3 regions of the Streptomyces sp. NPDC102490 genome follow, and region 1 is predicted to be linked to each of the others. Evidence: riboswitches for the same ligand, from Rfam matches in the RefSeq annotation. Region 1 holds a riboswitch; each other region holds the start of a gene.
The links. Region 1 has a riboswitch for cyclic di-AMP ahead of ACIRGB_RS12595 (peptidoglycan DD-metalloendopeptidase family protein). Riboswitches for the same ligand answer to the same signal wherever they lie in the genome.
Positions count from the first base shown of each region.

Region 1 (3,746 bases):
GGCGTGGTCGCCGGTGAGTTCTCCTGCCCCGAGCCGGACGCCGCGGCCCTGCGGCTGACGGCGTTGCTGGACGGGCTGGCGGTGCAGCTCACGTCGTACACGGGCACGGTGTCGCGGGCCCGGGCGCAGGAGTGGGTGGACGAGGCGCTGGCCCGCGAACTGGGCCTGGAGCGCTCGGCCCTGGCACCCGCGCGGCGTTAGACGCCAGGGTGTCGCACGGGTGCCGGCCGCCGCCCGCCCCCGCCTCAGGCCACTGAGGCGATCCGCGTCTTGATGTCGTGCGGCGACAGGGTGCCCTTGGCCGTGACGTGGTCGCCCGACGACTCGCCGCGCAGCCGGCGCCCGATCCACGGCACCAGGTACTCGCGCGCCCAGTGCACGTCGTCGCGCCGCACGTCCAGCGTGCCGCGCGGCGGCAGGGGCGGCCAGGGCTGGTCCGGGTCGGCCGGGACGGGCAGGCCGAGGGCCTGCCCCGCGCGCAGCGCCACGCGGGTGTGGCCCTCCGGCGACAGGTGCAGCCGGTCGGCGTCCCACGCCCTGCGGTCCTGGACGCTCCTGAGCGACCACAGGTCGAGCACCGGGCAGCCGTAGCGGTCGGCGATGGCGCGGACGTGCCCGTTGTACGTGGCGATCTTGCCCCGCAGGTGCTTGAGGACGGGCACCCCCCGGGTGTCGAACCCGGTGGTCACCAGGACGGTGCCGGCCGCGGCGGTCAGCGCGGCCACCGCCAGTTCGAACCGCTCGGCGACCTCGTCGGGGTCGGTGCCGGGCCGGATGATGTCGTTGCCGCCGGCCGCGAACGAGACCAGGTCCGGGGCGAGCCGCACGACCCGCGGGACCTGTTCCGCCACGATCTGGTCGAGGAGCCTGCCGCGCACGGCGAGGTTCGTGTACGTGAAGTCGCCCTCGGGGCGCCGGTCCGCGAGCAGGACGGCGAGCCGGTCGGCCCAGCCGACGAACGCCCCGTCGGGGCCGGTGTCGCCGACGCCCTCGGTGAAGCTGTCCCCCACCGCCACGTACGACCCGATCACTGCTCTGCTGTCACTCTTCGAATCGTCTGCCACATCGGCCCATGATTCACCTTGGAATGTGACCTACGCGACCGTAGGAAGGGGTTGACGGTCGGTGAGAAAGGCCACGCCTAAAGTGTTCGTCAATTCCGGAATACGCCGAAGGCCGGACCCGGGGATCGGGGTCCGGCCTTCGGGGCGCGGGGGTTGCGCGGAACCGGTCGTCAGACGGAGACGCCGTGCGAGCGCAGGAACGCGATCGGGTCGATGTCCGAGCCGTAGTCCGGGGTGGTGCGGATCTCGAAGTGCAGGTGCGGGCCGGTCACGTTGCCGGTGGCACCCGAGAGGCCGACCTGCTGACCCGCCGTCACCGACTGACCGGCGGAGACGGAGAGCGAGGAGAGGTGGGCGTACTGGGCGTAGTGGCCGTCGGCGAGCTGGATGACGACCTGGTTGCCGTACGCGCCGCCCCAGCCGGCGGAGACGACGGTGCCGGCGCCGACGGCCTTCAGCGAGGTGCCGGTCGGGACGACGAAGTCGGTGCCGGTGTGGTAGCCGCTGGACCACATGCTGCCGGACTGGTGGTACGGGGTACCGACGGTGCCGCCCTCGACGGGGGAGGTGTAACCGCTGGTGGTGGCCGCGGACCGGGTGCCGGTGGTCGAGGAGTCCGAGGCGGAGGCCTTCTCGGCGTCCGTCGACTTCTGGGCCGGCTTCTCGGCGGCGGGCTTCTCGGCGGACTTCTGCGCCGGCTTCTGCGACGGCGCGGAGGACGGCGCCGCGGACTGGGCCGCCTTGCCGCCGATCGAGAGCTTCAGACCGGGGTGGATCAGCGACGGGTCGGAACCGACGGCCTCGCGGTTGTCCGCGTAGAGCTTCTTCCAGCCGCCGTCGACGTGCTGCTCGTCGGCGATCTTCGAAAGGTAGTCACCGCTCTTCACGGTGTACGTCCGGGAATCCGCGTTCTTCTCGGCGCCGCTCGCGGCGGCCTTCTTCGCGGACGTCGGAACGGACTGCACGGCCTGCTCGGAAACCGAGTGCGCGGGGGCGGCGTTGGCGGCGGCGGCACCCATCAGCGGGAGCGCGAGCGCGGCGCCACCGGTTCCGGCGACGGCGATGGTGCGGGTCAGGCGCATGGCCCTGGTACGGCGGTGCTTACCCTTCGCGGGCATGTCGAATTCCTCTCCGGCGCCTGCGAGGTGAGCTGTCGGGTGCGGGCTGGAGATGCCCGGCCGCGTCGGAACGCGGCTTTACCCCAAGCCGTTCCGGGAACCGGAACAGGCAGTTCTACCTGTGGGTCCCCCGCTCCTGCCGTGTACGGGTGGTCGATGAGTGCGGGCTCCGGTCGGCGGCAGGATTAGGCGTCCGTCCGGATCGGTGGTGAACGTAAGGGACCAAGACGCACAGGGACAAGCGAGGGTTTCCCGCGAACCGCGTTCCGATTGATCCTTTACGGGAATTACCGGTGACCCTGCGTCGATTTCCGTGGCATCGCTTTCCTTGAATACCCTTGAAACGCAGTCGAATTACGTGGACATGACGGGCCACGCACGGTCACGGATATGACGCTGCTCACGCGCCCCCGATTCACCCTCCGCCATTTCAGGCCCAGTTGTTATCAAGGGGCTAATTCGGACAGAAGGCTCTTATCCCCCCGCAATATCCCTCGGGGCACGATTTCGCGCACAGGGAATGCCGTATCGTCGGGTCGTGCCCGCCGGCGAGCAGCGGCGGCGGGGTGGAGTGGGAGGAGCCCCCGTGACACAGCAGGTCCCGTCGACCGAACCCGAGCTGACCGGTGTGCGCAACTTCCGGGACGTGGGCGGGCTGCCGACCGTGGACGGGCGGCGGGTGCGTCAGGGGGTGCTGTTCCGCAGCGGTCACCTGGCCCACGCCACCGGTGAGGACGCCGCGTTCCTGGCCTCGCTGGGCCTGCACACGATCTTCGACTTCCGCAACGCGGCCGACCAGAAGCTCGAGGGCCCGGACGTCGACCTGCCCGGCGTGCGCAATGTGAACCTGCCGCTGAGCGATCCGGCCGACGGCGCCGAGTTCTGGACCATGATCCGTGACGGAGACCTCGACCAGCTGCGCGAGATCCTCGCCGACGGCAAGGCCGCCGACCGGATGATCGGCTCCTACCGCTCGATCGTCACGGAGCGCACGGCGGAGCACTCCCGGGTCCTGCACGCGCTCGCCGAGGACAGCGTCCCCGCGCTGATGCACTGCGCGGCCGGAAAGGACCGTGCGGGTCTGTCCGTCGCGATCACCCTGCTCGCCCTGGGCGTCGAGCGCGAGGCCGTCGTCGAGGACTACCTGAAGTCGAACGCCGCGCACCGCCGCTACAAGGTGCGCCGCAGCGGCTCCTCGGCCTCGGCCTACTCCCCCGAGGTCATGGAGCTGCTCAGCCCCCTGTTCGACGCGCGCGCCGAGTACCTGGCGGCGGCCTTCGAGACCATCGAGGAGACGTGGGGCGGCGTCGACGCGTACCTGGAGAAGGGGCTGCGGCTCACGCCCGGGACCCGGGAGCGGCTGCGCGGGCGGATGCTGGACTGAGCCGGGGCGCCCGCTCGCGGACGGCGCTACTTGGCGCCCACCTCGAACAGCAGGTAGAGGAAGCCGCCGAAGACGTGCCCCAGGGCGATGTAGACGAGCAGGCGCACCCACAGGGCGCGCGGGAACTTCTCCTGCATGGTGCTCATGGCGTCTCTCCAGGGTTCGGGCCGAGGCACAGCG
Region 1 is NZ_JBIWJU010000005.1:162,811-166,556, reverse strand. It holds gene ACIRGB_RS12605 (TetR/AcrR family transcriptional regulator) at 1-201, shown strand, start outside; gene ACIRGB_RS12600 (SGNH/GDSL hydrolase family protein) at 246-1,031, opposite strand; gene ACIRGB_RS12595 (peptidoglycan DD-metalloendopeptidase family protein) at 1,235-2,182, opposite strand; cyclic di-AMP (ydaO/yuaA leader) riboswitch at 2,187-2,344, opposite strand; gene ACIRGB_RS12590 (tyrosine-protein phosphatase) at 2,769-3,566, shown strand; gene ACIRGB_RS12585 (DUF6126 family protein) at 3,593-3,712, opposite strand; gene ACIRGB_RS12580 (helix-turn-helix domain-containing protein) at 3,709-3,746, opposite strand, start outside.

Region 2 (3,746 bases), on a different contig from region 1:
ACCCCCGAGGATCAGGCCGGGCGCACCACGCTGTGGATCGACGACTCTCCGTCGTAGAAGATCGACTCCTCGCGGACGTACGCGCCCGGCTTCGGGGCGTGGATCATCATGCCGTCGCCGATGTACAGGCCGACGTGGCTGAGGTCGTCGTAGAAGAAGACCAGGTCACCGGGTTGCGCCTGGGAGACCGAGACGGTCGTGCCAGCGTTGACCTGGTCGTAGGTGACGCGGGGCAGGCTCACGCCCGCGGCCCTCCAGGCGGCCTGGGTGAGGCCCGAGCAGTCGTAGGAGCCGGGGCCCGTGGCGCCCCAGACGTACGGCTTGCCGATCTGGGCGCGGGCGAAGGCGATCGCCTTCTCCGCCTTGGTGCCGTTGGAGGTGTCCGGCGTCGACGAGCCCGACGACCCCGACGAACCGGTACCGCCGGTTCCGGCGCCGCTCTCCTGCTGCTGGGCGGCCTCCTCCCGCCGCTCGCGCTCGGCCGCCTCCCGCGCCGTCTGCTGCTTCGCCAGCTCGGCGGCCTTGCGGGCGGCCTCCTGCTGCTTCTTCTTCTCGATCGCCGCGAGCCGGGCCTTCTCCTCGGCGGTCAGCTCCGACAGCAGCTCCCGCGCGGTGGCCAGCTTCTTCTGGACGGTCGACTTGGCCGTCTTGAGGTCGGTCTGCGCGTCGGTGAGCGTCTCGAGGCTCTCGGTGGCCTCCCGGCGCTTCTTCATCGTCTCGGACTGCTGGGTGACGTAGTCGTCGACGGCGCTCTTCTGCCGGCCGGTGAGCCGGTTCATCAGCTGGTTCTGGTCGAAGTAGTCCTGCGGCGAGTCCGCGAGCAGCAGGGTCGCGGTCTCCGGGACCGAGGCGCCCGTGCGGTACTGGGCGGAGGCGAAGGAGCCCAGCTCCTCGCGCGCGTCGTTGAGGTTCTGGGTGCGCCGGGCGACGTCGTCGAGGAGGGTGTCGACCTTCTTGCGCTGCTTGGAGGTCTTCTCCTTGGCCGCGTTGTACTTCTCGGTCGCCGACCCGGCCTGGCGGTAGAGGTCGTCGACCTTCTTCTCGACCTCTTCGAGGGTCGGCCGGTCGTCCGACGGCGTGGCGTTCGCCGTCTGGGACAGCAGGGCGACGGAGGTGAGGGCCGCGGTGGCGAGGGCCGGGGTCCGTATGCCCGCGACGCGGGTGCCGGTGGGACGCGACTTGCGGTGCGACGCCAAGGAGGCGACTCCTTCCAGTGCTCCGCCTACCGGGTTAGCTGTCGGGTTCGGGCGGTGGTTCGGAAGGGTTGCCCTACGGCGGGTCCGTCCCTCATGGAGGGCGGTGCGGCCGATTCACCCCAAAGTCTCGGTTGGGTCCCCGGCTCCGGCTGCCGTGCGGGCAGGCCGGACTCGGCGGAGGCCGCGCGGCCCGGCGAGGTTCGCCGGAGGGGGTCGAGCGGCCTGCCCGCACCGTAGCCAACTCGTGTGGCCGCTGTGAAGGTTGGTGGGTGATATGCCCGATACATTTTCGTGACCTTCCGCGCGGGCGCCTTTGCGCAGGTGGCGGGCGTCACTCTTCGTGTCGCGGCCGGTCGCGGGGCGTGCCCGGCCCAGGAGTGCCGGGGCATTTTCCGGGGTGGCACCGGGTTGTCGGTGGGGCGCCCTAGACTCGGAGAGCGATGAGCAGCCTCTTTGACGACAGCTTCCTGGCGAGCCTCCAGACCCCCCGGGGTCACGAGGAGGAACCCCCGCCGCCGCCCGAGGACGATCACGGACCGGAGCAGGTCCCGCACGATCTGTTCGGCGGGAAGTTCGACGCGCCCCCGGACCGGGACACCCACTACCGGGACGGCGCCCCGCGCCCCGCCCTGGACGCCGCCGCGCTCCTGGAGGGGCTGAACGACAACCAGCGCGCCGCCGTCGTCCACTCCGGCTCCCCGCTGCTCATCGTGGCCGGTGCCGGCTCCGGCAAGACCCGCGTGCTCACCCACCGCATCGCCCACCTGCTGGCCGAGCGGAACGTCCACCCCGGCCAGATCCTCGCGATCACCTTCACCAACAAGGCCGCGGGCGAGATGAAGGAGCGCGTGGAGCAGCTCGTCGGCCCGCGCGCCCACGCGATGTGGGTGATGACCTTCCACAGCGCGTGCGTCCGCATCCTGCGCCGCGAGTCGAAGAAGCTCGGCTTCACCTCGTCGTTCTCGATCTACGACGCCGCCGACTCCAAGCGGCTCATGGCGCTGGTCTGCCGCGACCTCGACCTGGACCCGAAGCGTTTCCCGCCGAAGTCGTTCAGCGCGAAGATCAGCAACCTGAAGAACGAGCTGATCGACGAGGAGGACTTCGCCGCCCAGGCCGCCGACGGCTTCGAGAAGACCCTCGCCCAGGCGTACGCCATGTACCAGTCGCGGCTGCGCGAGGCCAACGCCCTCGATTTCGACGACCTGATCATGACCACGGTCAATCTGCTGCGCGCCTTCCCGGACGTCGCCGAGCACTACCGCCGCCGCTTCCGGCACGTCCTGGTCGACGAGTACCAGGACACCAACCACGCCCAGTACGCCCTGGTGCGCGAGCTGGTCGGCGTGCCCTCGGAGCACCCCGTCGACGTGCCGCCGGAGGCCGAGGTGCCGCCCGCCGAGCTGTGCGTGGTGGGCGACGCCGACCAGTCGATCTACGCCTTCCGCGGCGCCACCATCCGCAACATCCTCCAGTTCGAGGAGGACTACCCGGACGCGACGACGATCCTCCTGGAGCAGAACTACCGCTCCACCCAGACCATCCTCAGCGCCGCCAACGCGGTCATCGAGCGCAACGAGTCCCGCCGCCCCAAGAACCTGTGGACCAACCAGGGCAGCGGCGCCCGGATCACCGGGTACGTCGCCGACACCGAGCACGACGAGGCGCAGTTCGTCGCCGACGAGATAGACCGCCTCACCGACGCGGGCGAGGCCAAGGCCGGGGACGTCGCCGTCTTCTACCGGACCAACGCCCAGTCCCGTGTCTTCGAAGAGGTCTTCATCCGCACCGGCCTGCCCTACAAGGTCGTCGGCGGCGTCCGCTTCTACGAGCGCAAGGAGGTCCGGGACGTCCTGGCCTACCTGCGCGTCCTGGCCAACCCGGAGGACTCGGTGCCGCTGCGCCGCATCCTCAACGTCCCCAAGCGCGGCATCGGCGACCGCGCGGAGGCGATGATCGACGCCCTCGCCCAGCGCGAGAAGATCAGCTTCCCGCAGGCGCTGCGGCGCGTCGACGAGGCGTACGGCATGGCCGCGCGCTCCTCGAACGCCGTCAAGCGGTTCAACACCCTCATGGAGGACCTGCGCACCATCGTCGAGTCCGGCGCCGGACCGGCGACCGTCCTGGAGGCGATCCTCGAACGCACCGGGTACCTGGCCGAGTTGCAGGCCTCCACCGACCCGCAGGACGAGACCCGCATCGAGAACCTCCAGGAACTCGCGGCCGTCGCGCTGGAGTTCGAGCAGGAGCGGGCCGAGGGGGAGGAGGCCGGGACGCTGGCCGACTTCCTGGAGAAGGTGGCGCTCGTCGCCGACTCCGACCAGATCCCCGACGAGGAGGACGGCGACGGCGTCGTCACCCTGATGACCCTGCACACCGCCAAGGGTCTGGAGTTCCCGGTCGTCTTCCTCACCGGCATGGAGGACGGCGTGTTCCCGCACCTGCGCGCCCTCGGCCAGGCCAAGGAGCTGGAGGAGGAGCGGCGCCTCGCCTACGTCGGCATCACGCGCGCCCGCGAGCGCCTCTACCTGACCCGGTCGACGCTGCGCA
Region 2 is NZ_JBIWJU010000001.1:643,708-647,453, reverse strand. It holds gene ACIRGB_RS02945 (NlpC/P60 family protein) at 12-1,196, opposite strand; cyclic di-AMP (ydaO/yuaA leader) riboswitch at 1,203-1,383, opposite strand; gene pcrA (DNA helicase PcrA) at 1,637-3,746, shown strand, end outside.
Region 2: linked by a shared signal. The riboswitch ahead of ACIRGB_RS02945 (NlpC/P60 family protein) and the one ahead of ACIRGB_RS12595 (peptidoglycan DD-metalloendopeptidase family protein) in region 1 are both predicted to bind cyclic di-AMP.

Region 3 (3,746 bases), on a different contig from region 1:
CGCACGAGTTCCGGGACCCGGACGTCGGACCCGTACTCCAGGCTGCTCCAGGAGCGGATCGTCTTCCTCGGGACACCGGTGGACGAGACCTCCGCGAACGACGTGATGGCGCAGTTCATGTACCTGGAGCACCAGGCGCCGGACCGGGACATCGAGCTCTACGTCAACTCGCCCGGCGGCTCCTTCACCGCCATGACGGCGATCTACGACACGATGCGCTACGTCGCCTGCGACGTGGCGACGACCTGCCTCGGGCAGGCCGGTTCGTCCGCCGCGGTGCTGCTGGCGGCGGGCACCCCCGGCAAGCGCTCCGTCCTGCCGGGCGCCCGAATGGTGCTCCACCAGCCGGCGCTCACCGAACCGGTGCAGGGGCAGGCGAGCGACCTGGCCGTCCACGCCGACGAGTTGGTCCGCGTCCGCGCCCGCCTGGAGGAGATCCTCGTACGGCACACGGGCCGCAGTCCCGAGCAGGTGAGCGCGGACCTCGAGCGGGAAACGGTCCTCGACGCCCGACAGGCGCTGGAGTACGGCCTGGTGGACCGGATCGTCCCCGGCCGCAGGACCCCGCCCGCCTCGCCCGGCGCGAGGTGATCCGCCGGTGCTGCCACCCGAGTTGCCCCCGCTGCCGGCCCTGACCCGCGCCGAGGCCGAGGTCGTCGACGGCTATCTGGACGTCGTCGATCTGCTCGGGCGCATCAACCCCGGGCGGGACGGCGACACCTACGGCGCCCTGCGCGCCGCCCAGGCACTGGTCGGCAAGGCGGTGGCGCTGCGTGACGCGCTGGCGCTGATGCACCGGCGCGGCGAGACGGAGGTGCACGCCGCCACCCTGGCCCGGGCGCTGCGGGTGCTGGACGGAGAGCGCCGGACGGCGCGGGTCGGCCTCCCGCCGCCTTCCGGGAAGTGAGAAAGCCCGGTCGGCTGCGGCCCGGCGCCGGGTCGATGCGGCAGCGGGCCGAAACGGACCAAACGGCGTACCCCCTTTCGGCGTAGGGACACCGCCGATTGATGACCGGCCGGACTTGCGGCGCCCCGCGCCCGGCCGGTGCGACGCGCCACTCCGCCGCTGGTCCCGGGGCCGTCACCGGGCCCGGCGGCACGTCGAACACGGAGTGGCGACCCGAACGGGTGAGTGGGGTGTAACAACACAAAGGGCACGTTCCGTTGGGATTTTCTCCTCGCGGGGGACAAGATCCGTGACTGACGACAAGCCCCCGCCGCAGCGGCGGGGCGGTCCGGGCGGACGCCGAGTCCTGCCGCCGTCCGGACGACCGGTCGCGAGGGAAGTGGATCGGCAGGAGTGGAGGACCCGAGCACGACGGGTCGCCGGCACGGCCGCCTTTGCGAGAGGTGCCGGGCCGAGCGGTCCTTGGGGTGAAGCCGCACTCGTGCGGCCGGGCAACTTCGCCAGCCCGAATCCGACAGGTCATCCTTCACAGGCGGCTGACGAAGGGTTGCGCATGTCCGCGCTCAATCGTGTCCCGTCGCTGATGGCTCGTGCCGGTACGGCCTCGGCCCTCACCCTCGCCGCCGTGGGCGGCTCCGTCGTGGTCCCCGGTGCCGCCTCCGAGGCGGCCGCGGCGAGCCATGCGACCAAGGCCCTCAGGATCGCCGCTTCCAAACAGGGTTCCCCGTACCGCTGGGGCGCCATCGGCCCCCACCGGTTCGACTGCTCCGGCCTGACGCTGTACTCGTTCAAGAAGGCCGGCAAGAAGCTGCCACGCACCGCGGCGCAGCAGTACAACAAGACCCGCCACATCTCCGCCAAGCACCGCAAGGTCGGCGACCTCGTGTTCTTCCACTCCGGCCGGAGCGTCTACCACGTGGGTATCTACGCCGGGAAGGGCAGGCTCTGGCACGCTCCGAAGACCGGGGACGTGGTGCGGTTGCAGAAGATCTGGACGTCAGGCGTCTGGTACGGCCGGGTCAAGTAGCCCGCCCGCGGGAGTGACGGCGTTCTGCCCGGCCGTCACTCCCGCGGGTGCCGCCGGCCCGCTCGGGGGTGTCCAGGGCAGTTCGATGGAGACGGTCTTGCCCCCCTCGCGCGTGGGCCGGACCCGCAGCCTGCCGCCGCACTCGGCGGTCAGCCAGCGGATGATCACCATGCCCCGCCCGTTGTCCTGCTGGACGGCGGCGGGCAGCCGCTTGGGGAAGCGCGGATGGCTGTCGGTGACGCCGAGCCGCAACCGCTCGTCGTCGTCGAGGACGAGGTCCACCGTGAAGGTCGGCGACTGCCCGAACGTGTGCTGGACCGCGTTGGTCGCCAGTTCGGAGACGATGAGCCGCACGGTCTCGGACAACTCGGCGTCGCCCGGCAGCCCCCATTCCGCCAGGGTGCCGACCACATAGGTCCGCGCGGCGGCCACCGAGGCGGGATCGCTCGGCAGAGTGACGGATGCTTCCAGATGGTCTGCCATGGCGACGTCGTCCCTTTCTCACGGGACCGCAGGCCCGACACGGAGTGGATGGTTCGAGTACGGTCCCGGACTGGTGCTTCGCCGCCAGACTGCCATCACCTGACCCGTGAAGGGCGGCGATCCACCAAGATATGCATATATCTGTCGCTCGAAGCGGTGAACTCTGCGACGGCAGAGCGTATTTGGGCGGCGCATAAGGAGTAGGGGGAGTTGTCCCATGCAGCACGGTCCCGTGGTGCGCCGCCGGAAGCTGGGCGCGGAACTGCGCGCCCTGCGCATGGCGGCGGGCATCACCAGCGGCGAGGCCGCCCGGCTCGCGGGCTGGCACCAGTCGAAGGTCAGCCGGATCGAGACGGGGACGAGCGGGGTGAAACCGGCCGACGTGCGGTTACTGCTCGACGTCTACGGCGTGGACGACGAGCAGCTGCGGGGGCTGCTGGTGATGCTGGCGCGCTCCGAGGACGCGGGGGGACGCCACCACTGGTGGCACGCGTACCGCGGGGTGCTGCCACCGACCTACCGCGACTTCATCAGCCTGGAGTCGCAGGCCGGCGCGATGCGCACCCTGGAGACCACGGTGGTGCCCGGCCTGCTCCAGACGCCGGAGTACGCCCGCGCGGTGACGCGGGCCGCGGTGGACGGCATGCCGGCGGAACGGCTGGAGACGCTGGTGGAGGTCCGGCTGGCCCGGCAGGACGTGCTGCGCCGCGAGCCGCCCCTGGAGCTGACCGCGGTCCTGGACGAGGCGGTGCTGCGCCGGGAGGTGGGCGGGCCCGGGGTGATGGCCCGTCAACTGGAGCGACTGGTCGAGGCCGCTCGGCTCCCCCATGTCCGGCTCCAGGTCCTGCCGTTTGCCGCCGGGGCGCATATCGGCGTCACCGGCCCTTTCGTAATCTTCTCCTTTTCGAGCACTTCTGATCTGGACGTGGTTGTTCTCGACCACTTGACGAGTAGCCTGCACCTCGAACGGAAAGAAGACCTAGAGGCCTATACCGAGGCCTTCAACGCCCTTCTGATCCATGCCCTTTCGCCCGAGGACTCGTTGGACTTCATCGCCGCGACCGCGGCAGGCGCGTAAGGAGGCACCATGTCAGGCTTCATGTCCGAACGTTCCGAACGTCCTCGGAACATCCCTGTCAGCACCGATCTGACCGGTGTGCGGTGGCTGCGCAGCAGCTACAGCACCGGAGCGAACAACTGCGTGGAGACGGCCCGTCCGTCGGCCGGCCGCTGGGCCGGGCTGCTCGCCGTGCGCGACTCCAAGGACCCGGCCGGACCCGCCCTGCTCTTCTCCCCCGGGAGCTGGACGGCGTTCACCACCCGCGTCCA
Region 3 is NZ_JBIWJU010000008.1:319,387-323,132, forward strand. It holds gene ACIRGB_RS20570 (ATP-dependent Clp protease proteolytic subunit) at 1-591, shown strand, start outside; gene ACIRGB_RS20575 (hypothetical protein) at 599-907, shown strand; cyclic di-AMP (ydaO/yuaA leader) riboswitch at 1,235-1,457, shown strand; gene ACIRGB_RS20580 (C40 family peptidase) at 1,461-1,934, shown strand; gene ACIRGB_RS20585 (ATP-binding protein) at 1,905-2,417, opposite strand; gene ACIRGB_RS20590 (helix-turn-helix domain-containing protein) at 2,635-3,495, shown strand; gene ACIRGB_RS20595 (DUF397 domain-containing protein) at 3,505-3,746, shown strand, end outside.
Region 3: linked by a shared signal. The riboswitch ahead of ACIRGB_RS20580 (C40 family peptidase) and the one ahead of ACIRGB_RS12595 (peptidoglycan DD-metalloendopeptidase family protein) in region 1 are both predicted to bind cyclic di-AMP.